DNA from 3 places in the Gracilibacillus thailandensis genome. Region 1 is predicted to be linked to each of the others. Evidence: predicted binding sites of a transcription regulator. Region 1 holds the regulator's gene; each other region holds the start of a gene.
The links. The regulator LexA, encoded in region 1, represses DNA repair genes until DNA is damaged. The targets are predictions, from matches to a motif close to CGAACATATGTTCG.
Positions count from the first base shown of each region.

Region 2: the regulator LexA is predicted to act here: its motif matches at 3,332-3,345, upstream of GH715_RS04405 (DNA polymerase IV).
Region 3: the regulator LexA is predicted to act here: its motif matches at 2,274-2,287, upstream of GH715_RS19230 (RpnC/YadD family protein).

Region 1 is NZ_WJID01000007.1:24,693-29,096, reverse strand. Features, by position in the region: gene GH715_RS03295 (hypothetical protein) at 139-702, opposite strand; gene GH715_RS21740 (N-acetylmuramoyl-L-alanine amidase family protein) at 1,125-1,898, shown strand; gene lexA (transcriptional repressor LexA) at 2,231-2,851, opposite strand; gene GH715_RS03280 (YneB family resolvase-like protein) at 3,114-3,761, shown strand; gene GH715_RS03275 (DUF896 domain-containing protein) at 3,876-4,103, shown strand; gene tkt (transketolase) at 4,270-4,404, shown strand, end outside.
Region 2 is NZ_WJID01000010.1:23,049-27,452, forward strand. Features, by position in the region: gene menB (1,4-dihydroxy-2-naphthoyl-CoA synthase) at 1-24, shown strand, start outside; gene GH715_RS04400 (o-succinylbenzoate--CoA ligase) at 567-1,997, shown strand; gene GH715_RS04405 (DNA polymerase IV) at 2,065-3,315, opposite strand; gene GH715_RS04410 (ABC transporter ATP-binding protein) at 3,687-4,404, shown strand, end outside.
Region 3 is NZ_WJID01000085.1:2,843-7,246, reverse strand. Features, by position in the region: gene GH715_RS19240 (AraC family transcriptional regulator) at 1-494, shown strand, start outside; gene GH715_RS19235 (glycine betaine uptake BCCT transporter) at 674-2,203, shown strand; gene GH715_RS19230 (RpnC/YadD family protein) at 2,389-3,387, shown strand; gene GH715_RS19225 (extracellular solute-binding protein) at 3,498-4,404, opposite strand, start outside.

The sequences.
Region 1 (4,404 bases):
AAAATAGCACCTTCCGAGTAAGGAGGTGCTAATAATTTTATTGCTCCACCAGATGCTCCACATTTGCCCCACTTTTTTGAAAAAAGCTAAATATTTTTAATACATGTCAACTAAAACAAAACGTCCATAATAGAGTATTTATCTCTGATTATTTACGATTCTGCTGATGAATTTCGTAAACCAAAAAGAAGTAAATGCTATGACTATATCGATTAGGAACAGATAAAATTGATTCATTCCTTTATCGAATATTACCAATCCAAAATGGGCTTCTATGCTTCCAAAACCAAATGCAAAGACTGCACTTAAAATTAGAGTATACAAATAGAAGTTTTTCTGATTATTAGTACAATATTGATACACAAGTAAGAAGCCTACTGGAAGCGCGGAAGCTGTCATATTTAGTGCTAGCGGCAATGCTGGTACGAGAAAGTATGGGTGAACAAAATAACCGTAGCTTTCGAGCATAATATCAATATATGCCCAAAGCATATGAGCGGTGTATCCGAAGAAAAACAATTCAAACAACCTTTTTCTATCCACTGTAAAGTAGAGCAAGAATAGGGGGAATAGCAATAAAAAAATTACAACCCAAAATTGCCAAGTCCCCATGTGGGAGTAATTATTCCAATAAGATGATATTATCGAATTTAACTCTTCATGTTTTTCGTATATCTGCTCCCAATATTCCCTGTATGTCATAAAATGCCCTCCTATGCTTATCACAATGTTCGACATCATATTTTAATGTATCCTTAATTGGGACGTTAATACAAGAGGATTTAATTTCTTCCTAAATACCAAATACCCTTGTGAAAAAAATCACAAATATTTAGGGATAAGCAAAAAATTATACTGCACCAGGACTGACAATGAAAATATCTAGGCCATACAATAATGGATCTGTTGCGAGAGTAGCTCCATTATTTATAATAGCTAAAATGGAACTTTTTAATCTTAAAAATAGATAAAAGAGTCATTCTATTGATTTTAAGAATCGTAATTTTGCTAATGTGTTGGTACCGTCCAACCTAGCAAATAAGCTAAAGCATATAAATGAAGTAAGTGGCAAAAACTTGACGGAATTATTACGAGAAGAGTTTGGTGATCAGAGGAGGATAAAGATGGTTAAAATTTATATTGATCCCGGGCATGGTGGTAGAGATTCTGGCGCTACAGGTAATGGACTAAGGGAAAAAGATTTAAATTTAGCAATATCATTGAAAATCAGAGAAAAGTTAAATCATTATCAAGGGGTTACTGTTCGTCTAAGTCGTATTAAAGATAGAACATTATCATTAAGACAACGTACGAATGATTGTGTAGTAGTTAACTCACTTGTAGGAACAAAGTCTGTTCAAAAAGTTGCAGAACTAACATTACCTATAACTGCTTTTGCTGGTTTAGACGTTTTAGATGATCTTGTAGCTGTTGACGTTGTTCCAAATCTAGACGAAGTTACGCAAAATGCTCGTATTATACGAGATAAAGTAGTGAACATCGGTGTTCTTCCAGTTACAATTACGGTTACTATTGCAGGTGTTGATTTACCAGTGACATTGTCAACTTCAATTCCTTTCCAGGAGCACACTGACTTCCCGGGCGCTTGTCCAGAAGATACCTTACAAGAGACTCCACTTGAAGTGGAAGGAATCTTCACTCAACCTGGGGTACCAGTAATAACTGGTCCTGTAGTGGGTGACTTGGTTACAGGTATATTGTTTAAAGTAGTTTTACGAACTAATATAACGGTTACACGACCAGTTATACAAGATGCGCAAGGAAATATTTGTGATGTGAATCCAAATCGTTGTAATAATATTGGAGATGCACCTTCCTTCACATTACCTGCACCAGAAAATGCTAACGGTGGAATAATTCCATTAAGTAATAGCTAATAATCATAGTTAATTGCTCTATGATAACCAAGGATTATGTGAGTTACAATTAATATGTAAGTGTAGCATAAAGAAACCGGACCATATTCTAAATCTATGAAAATACAAGGAGACCCTAGAACTTTTTAAAGTCTGAGTCTCCTTGTACATCCATTTATTACTGGAGAAAAACAAAAAAGAGGTATAGAATATAAGACAATCTACAATGGAAGTATCACTACAATTGTCCTTAGTATACATAATAAGATTATAGTAAACAATAACTTATGGTATTGAAAAAAGAAAAGTGCGACTTATATAAAGTACGCACTTTTTTATTATGACTAACTTATTTAGATACTGCGATACAAGCCGACTACTTTTCCTAAAATACTGACATTATCATAGATTAGCGGATCCATCGTTGCATTTTCAGGTTGCAAGCGAATATGATCTTTTTCTTTAAAGAAACGTTTTACAGTTGCTTCACTGTCTTCTGTCATTGCAACGACAATATCTCCATTTTCTGCTGTGTTTTGTTGTTTGACAATTACCTTGTCTCCATCTAATATTCCTGCTTCAATCATACTGTCTCCCTCAATAATCAATACAAATAATTGTTCGCTTACATGCATTTCATTGTGCGGAATTGGAATATATTCTTCAATATTTTCGACTGCTGTGATAGGAAGACCAGCCGTTACTTTCCCGATAACTGGTGCAAATGTAGCTTCTGTTTGCGGAATTTCCAGTTCTCCATCTTGTGGAAGTACTTCTATCGCTCTTGGTTTAGTAGGGTCACGTCTGATATAACCTTTCTTCTCTAATCTGGCTAGATGACCGTGAACGGTTGAACTTGATGCTAAACCAACTGCTTCTCCAATCTCACGAACAGATGGCGGATATCCTTTTAGCTCTACTTGTTCTTTAATATAAGCTAATATCTCCTCTTGTCGTTTTGATAGATTTGTCATATTTAAATCTCCTTATACGTATTATTTATTAATCAAAGTATAGCATAGTAAGATCAGATTTACAAACATTCGTTCGAGAAAACTGTTGACATGAACATCTGTTCGTGTATAATTAAGATACGAACAAAAGTTCTGTGGAGGGATTTATCATGTTAAAAAATATTTCTAAGATTGACATTTTCTATTTGGTTGCCTTTATACTAGCTATTGTCTTTTTTTATGTTTCAGCAGTAACTAGTTTATAAAATGAAGGAGTAAATTTATGACGAAAGCAATCATTTATTGTCGTGTGAGTACAGAAAAGGAAGCGCAAGAAACTTCTATTAAACGGCAGCAAGAAGAATTGCAATTGTTTGCAAATAAATATAATTTCGAAATCATCAATATAATAGAAGAAAAACAGAGTGGATATGAGATTGAACGAGAAGGTATTTTTGAAATGTTAGAGGAGTTTCAAAGCGGAAAGGCAGATACACTACTCATTCAAGATGAAACAAGACTTGGAAGAGGAAATACAAAGATAGCATTACTTCATCAGTTAAATCGCTTAAATGTCAACATATATACACTTTCACACCATGGTGAGCTACAACTATCCGAAGGCGATTCAATGGTGCTACAAATTGTCTCGATAGTAGAGGAATATCAAAGGAAATTACACAATGCGAAAATTAAAAGAGGGATGAAGAAGGCAGTAAATAATGGATTTAATCCAGCCGAAAATCTTTCTAATCAGCATCTCGCCAAAGGTAGAGAACGAAAAGAATTTCCGATAGAAGAAGTAGTCCGGTTAAAAGGGAATAATTTAACCTTCCAAGAGATCGCGTCGATTTTAAGAGGAATGGGTTACGATGTATCTAAAGCAACTGTGCATCGCCGTTATCAGGAATACCAATCACTTGAAAACTGATTAAATCAAGATTAGAATAAAGAGAGAGTATACGATTCGTGTATACTCTTTTTTCATTGTAAACTAGGATAAATCAACCGTTATTATGGTATAGAAAAGAGGTGTCAAATCTCTATGTTATCAAAGGAAAAAATTGCTCGTATTAATGAATTAGCAAATAAAGCGAAAACAGAAGGTTTATCAGATGAAGAAAAGCAGGAACAAAAATCTTTGCGTGAAGCCTATCTGAAAAATGTTAGAAAGTCATTTAAAAATCATATGAAGGGGATGACTGTTGTTGACCCGAATGGTAATGATGTCACTCCGGAAAAATTAAAACGATTAAAAGAGAAGAAAAAGTAGAGAATTCTACTTTTTCTTCAAAAATTATAAAAGTTTAGCAAAAACTGATATTTCTAAAGAAATTACGCGCTTTTTGTCTTGATATACTTGTCTTTAAATTGATTTCGTTATAGGATTATAAATGTGCGTACATATTTTGCAATTTTGAAAGGGGACAAATGAAAAGATGGCAAATCAAATTGAACAAATGTCTATTAATGCAATAAGAACATTGTCAATAGACGCGATTGAGAAAGCTAATTCTGGTCATCCAGGGTTGCCAATGGGTGCTGCTCCAATGGCATATACGCTTTGGACACAA
Region 2 (4,404 bases), on a different contig from region 1:
AAACAATTCCCGCGTTTTCCATAAGAAGTACAATAGTGCAGAGCGCTTGGGGCTGGTTGTGGCTCCACATCGTTCTAAAAATTACAACCCTATATTTCCTAAAAGAACAAAAGTGGCCAATACATACGTGTTGGCCAGTTCTTTTTCATAATAAAATAGGAAATGTAATGTAGGTGCACAAAATACATTTACTACGAAGTAACGTAGATATGGAAAAGAGATATCCCCGGAAGCGTCGATCTGTTCCAAGGAAAAAGGCTTCTCTTCCAGGGAAAAGATCTTCTCTTCCAAGGATAAACGACTATATCCAGGGAAGAGAAGGGTATATCCCCGGAAGCGCCCTTCTGTTCCGAGGAAAAAGCCTTCTCTTCCGTGGAAAAGATCTTCTCTTCCGGGGATAAATGACTATATCCAGGGAAGAGAAGCGCATATCCCCGGAACAGAAGGGGATATCCTCGGAAGAGAAGTCCTGTTCATTTTATAACCAGTATGTATCTTATATGAATCAGAACAGTGCATGATGGATTGCGCTCGTTTTTTAGAATGAAAAAAAGGTGTGAGAAAGAATGGAGCATTGGTTGACGAAACGAGCTTATTTAACACCGGACAACATTGCGATTGAGTTAAGTAATGGCGAGACGCTGACGTTTGCTCAATTATATGAGAGAGCATGTGCGTTTGCTTCCAAAGTCTATACGGTTCACCAAAATGGCCATATCGCTATGTTGTCGAACAATTCCATCGACATGGTGGTTGCTTTTTGGGCATGCACGTATTTGAATGTTCCAGTGGTTTTTCTCAATACACGATTAACTACTAGAGAATGGCAAATACAATGTGAAGATGCGGATGTTGAGACGGTGATTTACGCCGATCAGTATAAGGAAAGCGTGGAATCTTTAGCTTTACCTACTTATCCTTTTGCTGATATTGATACTTTCAAGTCTTCAGCGTGCACATTAACTACTGATATGGATCTTAATTCAGTTTGTTCCCTGATGTTTACTTCCGGAACAACTGGAAGGGCCAAGCCTGTGATCCACACGTATCATAATCATTGGTCTAGTGCAGTAGCGTCTGCTTTAAACCTAGGATTAATGCCAAATGATAAATGGCTTGCATGTCTTCCGTTATTCCATATCGGCGGCTTATCGATTTTATTCAAAAGTGTGATATATGGTATGCCAGTTTATTTATTAGAACGGTTTGATGAAGAAAAGGTGCACAATGCGATAATGAACCAAGATGTTACCATAATATCCGTTGTAGCGGTAACTTGTTCCCGGTTATTAGACAGGTTAGCAGATGGTTATTATCCAAGCTCTTTTCGTTGTATGTTATTAGGTGGTGGACCGGCACCAAAACCTTTATTAGAAAAGGCGAAAGAAAAAAATGTACCGATCGTGCAAACATATGGTATGACCGAGACATCTTCCCAGATTGTGACTTTAAGCGAAGCTGATGCATTACGGAAACTAGGATCTGCCGGAAAGCCACTTTTCTCGGCATCCTTGCAAATTCACGCTAATAATAAAACAACGAAACCTAACGAAGTAGGTGAAATAGTCGTCAAGGGGCCGATGGTGACATCAGGTTATTATCATCGAGAAAAAGCTAATAAAGAAGCTTTTCGAAATGGCTGGTTTCACACTGGTGACTTAGGCTATGTAGATGAAGAAGGGTTCCTCTTTGTAGTTGATCGCCGAAGTGATTTAATCATTTCCGGTGGTGAAAATATCTATCCAGCTGAGGTAGAAGAAGTACTCTTATCATTTAAAGGGGTGCAAGAAGCTGGAGTTACCGCAATAGAAGATAGTAAATGGGGGCAAGTACCTGTTGCTTATGTAGTGGCAAATGAGGGCGTAACAGCCGAGCAATTGTTAGTACATTGCAGTGCTAGGCTTGCTTCCTTTAAAGTACCAAAGACAATCTATTTTCGTGACCAATTGCCACGCAATGCCACAAATAAACTGCAGCGTCATTTATTGCAGAGTTGATAGAAACTAGCCCAAAATTGATAGTAACAAAAAAAGGACAGCATTGCTCCAACTGCTGTCCTTTTTTCTATGCATAATGTCCCCCAATTTTCTTGCTTCGTTCTCGGGTAATACCCGCTTCGGTATAGCTTGTTGCACGTAAAATAGCAGTTGATCCATATTTGGCGCGAATGGCATCCATCACATAACCGACATCTTTCTTTTTCGGTTGATCTTCAAATAAATTCAACTGTGTTTCTATATCATCATACAAGTTGTTCAATGAAACAGTGACACGGCGAATTTTACTATGCTGATTATAAAATTCATGAAATAATTGTAAGCATACATGATAAATATCCATCGTCACATTGGTGGGGAGGTGAAGGGAACGTGAGCGATGAAAACCTCCACTGTTATCGGCATAGCCAATGCCCAAATGAATTGTTCTTCCTGCTCTGCGGTGTGTACGAGCACGCCTACATACTTCTTCACATAAATCAAGCATACATATTAATGTTTCTTCTGCAGTATAATCACGTAATAAGGTAATGCCGTGTCCAAAGCCTTTTTGTTCTTCTTTTTTTCCAAATGAATCATAAACGGGACTTAAATCAACTCCCCACGCATGCCAATATAATTGCTCTCCAATGACACCGAATCGTTTTTGGAGTCGGTCTAAGGGATAATTAGCCAATTGGCCTAAATAAACAATTCCCATCCGGTTCAAGTGTGTTGTCAGTTGTTTTCCAATTCCCCATATTTTTTCAATCGGAACTGGCCATAATAAACGCTCGACATCTTGATAACGACATGTAGCAATGCCAGTTTTTTTCGCATAGAGGTCCATGACTACCTTTGCCAAAAATTTATTATCGCCAATTCCGATTGCACAGGTCAATCCCATCGTGTCATATATTTCGTCCTTAAGCATTTGAGCAACGTGGTGAGCGTCCCCGTATAAATCCTCTAATCCATCGACGGTAATCCACATTTCATCAACGGAATAGGGATGGATTGCTTCTTTGGGAACATAATGATGCAACAATTTGGTGATTTGCATTGACATATTAACGTAATCGCCCATTTTTGCCTCGACAACATAGATTGCAGGATCTTTAGGTAATTCAAAATAGCGACTTACATTTTTAACCCCATGCCGTTGTTTTAAGGCAGGGGAAGCAGCTAGAATAATACTGCCAGATCGATTTTTATCCCCAACAACTGCAAGCATGGTTGTCATCGGATCCAATCCGCGTTTAACACATTCAATGCTTGCGTAAAAAGATCGCATATCGATGCAAAGCACATTATGTTTAGGGAAAGAGCTATAATCCATTGTTCAACACCTCTAACGAACATTCGTTCTATTCATTAGTATAGCCTATGCGTCTAAAAAATAATAGTGTTAAAATATAGTAATAACTTCAAGGGTTCTAGTGGAAAAAGAGTTAAAGATCATTCAGAGTCAAGCTTCCTTTTTCAATGTGATCATTTTATGAATTTTTAGATATAATTATTGGCTTGAGCTAGGCGTCATTAAGGTAAAGTTACCATAATGTAAGACTTGTGAAAGTAGAGAAAAGGTTGAAAACGATTCTCAAACTCATTGACTTAATTGCCAAAAGCTAATAAACTAGAGACAGAGTAAAAGTTTGAATCGAAGATATTAAAAAGCCCGAAACAGTGTGAATAAGGGAGAGGTTCAGCATGGAAACATTAGTAACAAAGGATTTGACGCTTGGATATGGCGATGAAATTATTATAGATGAATTGGATATTACCATCCCTAAAGGAGAAATAACCGTCTTTATTGGTGGTAATGGTTGTGGCAAATCAACATTATTACGTTCATTAGCTCGTTTGTTAAAGCCAAAACAAGGTGATGTTGTTTTAAATGGAGAAGACATTGCAAAAGTTCCAACCAAGGAAGTTGCAAAACAGTTAGCTATTTTGCCACAAAGTCCTATCAGTCCAGAAGGATTAACAGTAGAAGATCTAGTCAAACAGGGAAGACATCCATATAAAACAATGTTTAAGCGTTGGTCTGAAGAAGACGAAAAGGCTGTTGTAGAGGCTTTAGATGCGACCAATATGACAGACTTGAAGGACCGTGCTGTTGATTCCTTATCAGGTGGTCAGCGTCAGCGTGCATGGATTGCGATGACACTTGCTCAAGGAACAGATACCATATTATTAGATGAGCCTACTACTTATTTAGATATGACACATCAAATCGAAATACTTGATTTGCTCTTTGAATTAAATGAGCGCCGGAATAGCACGATTGTCATGGTATTACATGACTTGAACTTGGCTTGTCGTTATGCACATCACATTGTTGCCATTAAAGATAAGCAAGTATATGCGCAAGGAAAACCAGAAGAAATCGTTAACTGTAGTTTGGTACATGATGTATTTCAAATGA
Region 3 (4,404 bases), on a different contig from region 1:
TGTGGAGATTGCCGAATTTAGATAAATTAGAGCAAACTCACGAACATTTATTACAAGAAGCAGAGGAAAACAGCTTCTTACAGCTATCAACCTTATCAACATTAACCTATGCTTTTTTGTCCACCTTTACCAATATTGCCGTGCCAAGTGAGTCTAATTCTAGGCAAGAATTAGATGTGCGGATTCAATCGCTTTTACCGAAAATGCAAGAAAAAGCACCAGAACCCTTCGATCTCGTATATTGGGCAAAACAAACGGGAGTAAGCACCTATTATTTCTGTCGATTGTTTAAACGTGTCACACAGATGACTCCGATGGCTTTTATCACTTTATGTCGGTTGCAATGGAGTAAACAATTACTGTTAGAAGAAAAAGAGTTGACTGTTAAGGAAATTGCGGAAAGATCTGGCTATCCGAATCCTAGTTATTTTAATAAACTTTTCTTAGAAAATGAAGGGATGACTCCCACTAAATATCGGCAAATGTATATATAATGGTGAAAAGGATAAAGATTAATGGTTTCGAACATGCTATTAATGGGTATGTTTAAATGAGTGGATTTCGGTATACTTTAGGTAATAGTACTGAAAAGATATCTTTCCTACTATTTACTTAAAGGACAGGTAGTGTTATTTTAATATAGTTGATAAGTTGTAGGAGAGGTAGGAAGTTCATGAAAAAAATATCAAGTGTATTTTGGATAACGGTTTCGATCGTTTTGGCAGCAGTTATTTTCGGAATGGTGGCCCCAAGCAGTTTCGAAGAACTAACGGGAAACATTCAAGCGATGATTTCGTCTGGGTTTGGATGGTATTACCTTATATTGGTGACAGTGGTTGTCATTTTTTGTATATTTTTGATTTTTAGTCCTGTTGGTGCTATTAAGCTTGGGAAGCCTGATGAAAAACCGGAATATAAGAAAACAACATGGTTTGCGATGCTCTTTAGTGCCGGTATGGGTATTGGTTTGGTATTCTGGGGTGCAGCAGAGCCTCTATCACATTTCCTCGAACCGCCACTTGCCGAAGGTGGCACAAATGCTGCGCAAAAAGAAGCAATGAGATATGTCTTTTTCCACTGGGGTCTTCATGCATGGGGAATCTATGCGGTTGTAGCCTTAGCTTTAGCTTATTTTAAATTCCGCAAAGATGAACCTGGTTTAATATCTGCTACACTAAAACCGATATTCGGTTCAAAAATGGATGGTGCTTTTGGGAAAGTAGTGGATGTCCTAGCAGTATTTGCAACAGTAGTTGGAGTTGCGACCACGTTAGGATTCGGTGCCGCACAGATTAATGGTGGTCTTTCCTATTTAACAGATGTGCCAAATAGCTTTATCGTACAGTTCATCATTATTATCATCGTTACTGTATTATTTATGATATCTGCTTCAACTGGTTTAGGTAAAGGTATCAAATACTTAAGTAATACGAATATGGTCTTAGCTGTTGGTTTATTTGCTTTAATGTTTTTTATTGGTCCAACTATTTTGATTTTAAATATGTTCACAGACTCGGTAGGTGGATATATACAAAACATTATGCGGATGAGTTTTCGTATTGCACCGCTCGATGGTGAGCACCGTAATTGGATTAACGACTGGACGATTTTTTATTGGGCATGGTGGATTTCTTGGTCACCATTCGTAGGTATCTTTATCGCTCGTGTGTCACGAGGTCGGACGATTCGCGAATTTATGATAGGGGTATTATTATTACCAGCTGTCGTTAGTTTTCTATGGTTCACCACTTTCGGTACATCGTCAATTGGTGTACAAAACAGTGGAAATATCGATTTATCTTCATTTCCAACTGAGCAAGTGTTATTCGCTATGTTCAGTGAATATCCTGGATCGATTGTATTGTCCATAGTGGCCATTTTATTGGTTAGTACATTCTTTATTACATCAGCCGATTCGGCAACTTTCGTATTGGGGATGCAGACTACTTACGGTTCGTTAACACCTCCAAACAGTGTGAAGTTAACGTGGGGGGTAGCACAATCTGCGGTAGCGATAGTGTTATTATATAGTGGGGGACTGCAAGCATTACAAAATACCCTAATCATCGCAGCACTCCCGTTCTCGATTATTATGTGTTTAATGATGCTTTCGCTATATCGATCTTTAGCGAAGGAGAAGAAGGAGCTTGGTCTTTATCTCAAGCCTAAGCCTCGAAAGAATAAACGAGTAGAACAAAAATAATCATAATCTCGTGGCACGATTAAACGTGCTACGGGATTATTTTTTTATCATTCTTAGTTCTTGTTCATAGGGAACGTTTGTTCTTGTGTAAGCAATACGTTTTTGATATACTATTGGTGGATGTAAACAACTTTATAATGTTCAAGGCAAAGAAGAAAGAAGGGTGATAAGCATTGTCTGTATTAATGAAAGTCCATGAAGACACTCCAACTTATATTGATCATGATCAGTTGTTCAAACAACTGATTGGTACATTTTTTGATGAATTTATCGAAGTATTCTTTCCCTCTGTACATCAACAACTAGATTTTTCCTCACTCAAACCTCTTTCAGATGAAGTATTTACGGATTTGATTCACGGAGAAAGAAGACGTGCTGACATAGTTATGGAAGGCAGGTTGAAAGAACAGGATACGCTTATTATTATTCATGTAGAATCACAGAGTTATGAGCAAAAGAATTTTCATGAAAGAATGTATCATTACTTTAGTATATTGTATAATAGGTATAGAAAACCAATTATCCCCATTGCAGTATTCAGTTATGATAAGGTTCGTGATGAACAAGATTATTTTGAATTGACTTTCCCTTTCCTCCATGTTTTAACTTTTCATTTTTTTAAAATAGAATTAAAGAAACAGGATTGGCGTTCGTTTCTGAGATCCAATAACCCAGTTGCAGCAGCCTTACTTAGTAAAATGGGTTATAAGAATAGCGAAAAGGTACAAGTGAAAAAAGAATTTCTGCGTATGCTGGCAAAATTAGAATTAGATGCGGCTAAAATGGAATTGATATATGGCTTTTTTGAGACGTATGTAAAATTAAATCAAATAGAGGAGGAAAAACTAATGGAAAGCATACAGAACTCAAATGATGAAAGCTTAGAGGAATTTGTAAAAAAATTACCTAACTCCTGGCGTGATAAAGGATTGCGTGAAGGAAGAGAAAAGGGATTAGCTGAAGGAAGAGAAATCGGAAAACAAATTGGAAAACAAATTGGACAACAAATCGGGAAAGAAATTGGGAAAGAAATCGGGAAAGAAATTGGTAGAGAAGAAGGAGAAAAAATAGCAAAAAAAGAAATAGCAAAAAAAATGCTGTCCAAGGGAATGCAACCTGAATATGTAATGGAGATAACAGGGCTAACGAAAGAAGAACTCGAGAATTTTGGAAGTGAATCATAACAATATGAAGTTTAATCGTCAATCTCAAGTGGAGAGTGAAGATTTGTCGTATCATTAATAAATCACTTTTTGGCAGCCCACAAGCTTAGCTTATGGACTGCTTTATCATGTTATTCGCTGTTTTGCTTGTTGTAGTCTTCAGTATATTCTTCGATTACTTGGGCGCCGCCTGCATTTTTCCATTTCTCAATGGCTTCATCGAATCCTGCTTCATCAATTTGGCCCAAGAAGTATTGGTAGGTGGCATCTTCCATAATTTGATTGAGTGTTTCAGATTTATCAGCCCATGTAGGTGATTCTAATGCTGCTGTTGGGTCGTGAACCAAGTAATTATTGTTATCTTCATATAATTCATCTGCTTTTGCACGTGGTTCATAGTCATAGTATCCCGTATAACGGCCGTTTGTTTCTGGTTCACCAATTTCAAATGGTGTGTACGGGCGGATTTCTTGATTGTACTTGTCTTCACTTTCATCGAGAACCTTAGCAAAACCATCAATCACTTCATAATGTTCTCCTTCAATCCCCCAGTAAAGTAAGTTAGAGCCTTCTGGAGTCATTAAATAATCGAAAAATCCAAGAATTCCTTTCAGTTCTTCTTCTGTTTCAACAGATTGTTTCGGGAAAATAAGCATGCTTCCATAGCCAGGGATGGCGCGTGTTCGAAATTCCCCGTCAGGACCTTCGATGTAATTGTGGACATCCAATTCTACATCAGGATTAATGGCAACCGCATCACGATACATTGGTTCCACATCCCCCATCGTACCAATATAAACGCCAGCAGTACCATTCTTTAGCATCTCTTGTTGGTCTGTTTTACTTGTTACAGGAGCATCTTTGTTGATGTAGCCATTATCAAACAAGCTTTTGAAATAATCCATTGCTTCCCGGTATTCAGGAAACATAAATTGTGGTAAAAGCTGCCCATCTTTTTCTCCCCATCTATTAGGTGCTCCGTGCCATGTCGCAAAGTTTTCAAATGTTCCTAGAATTTCTCGGTCTGTTAAACCAATC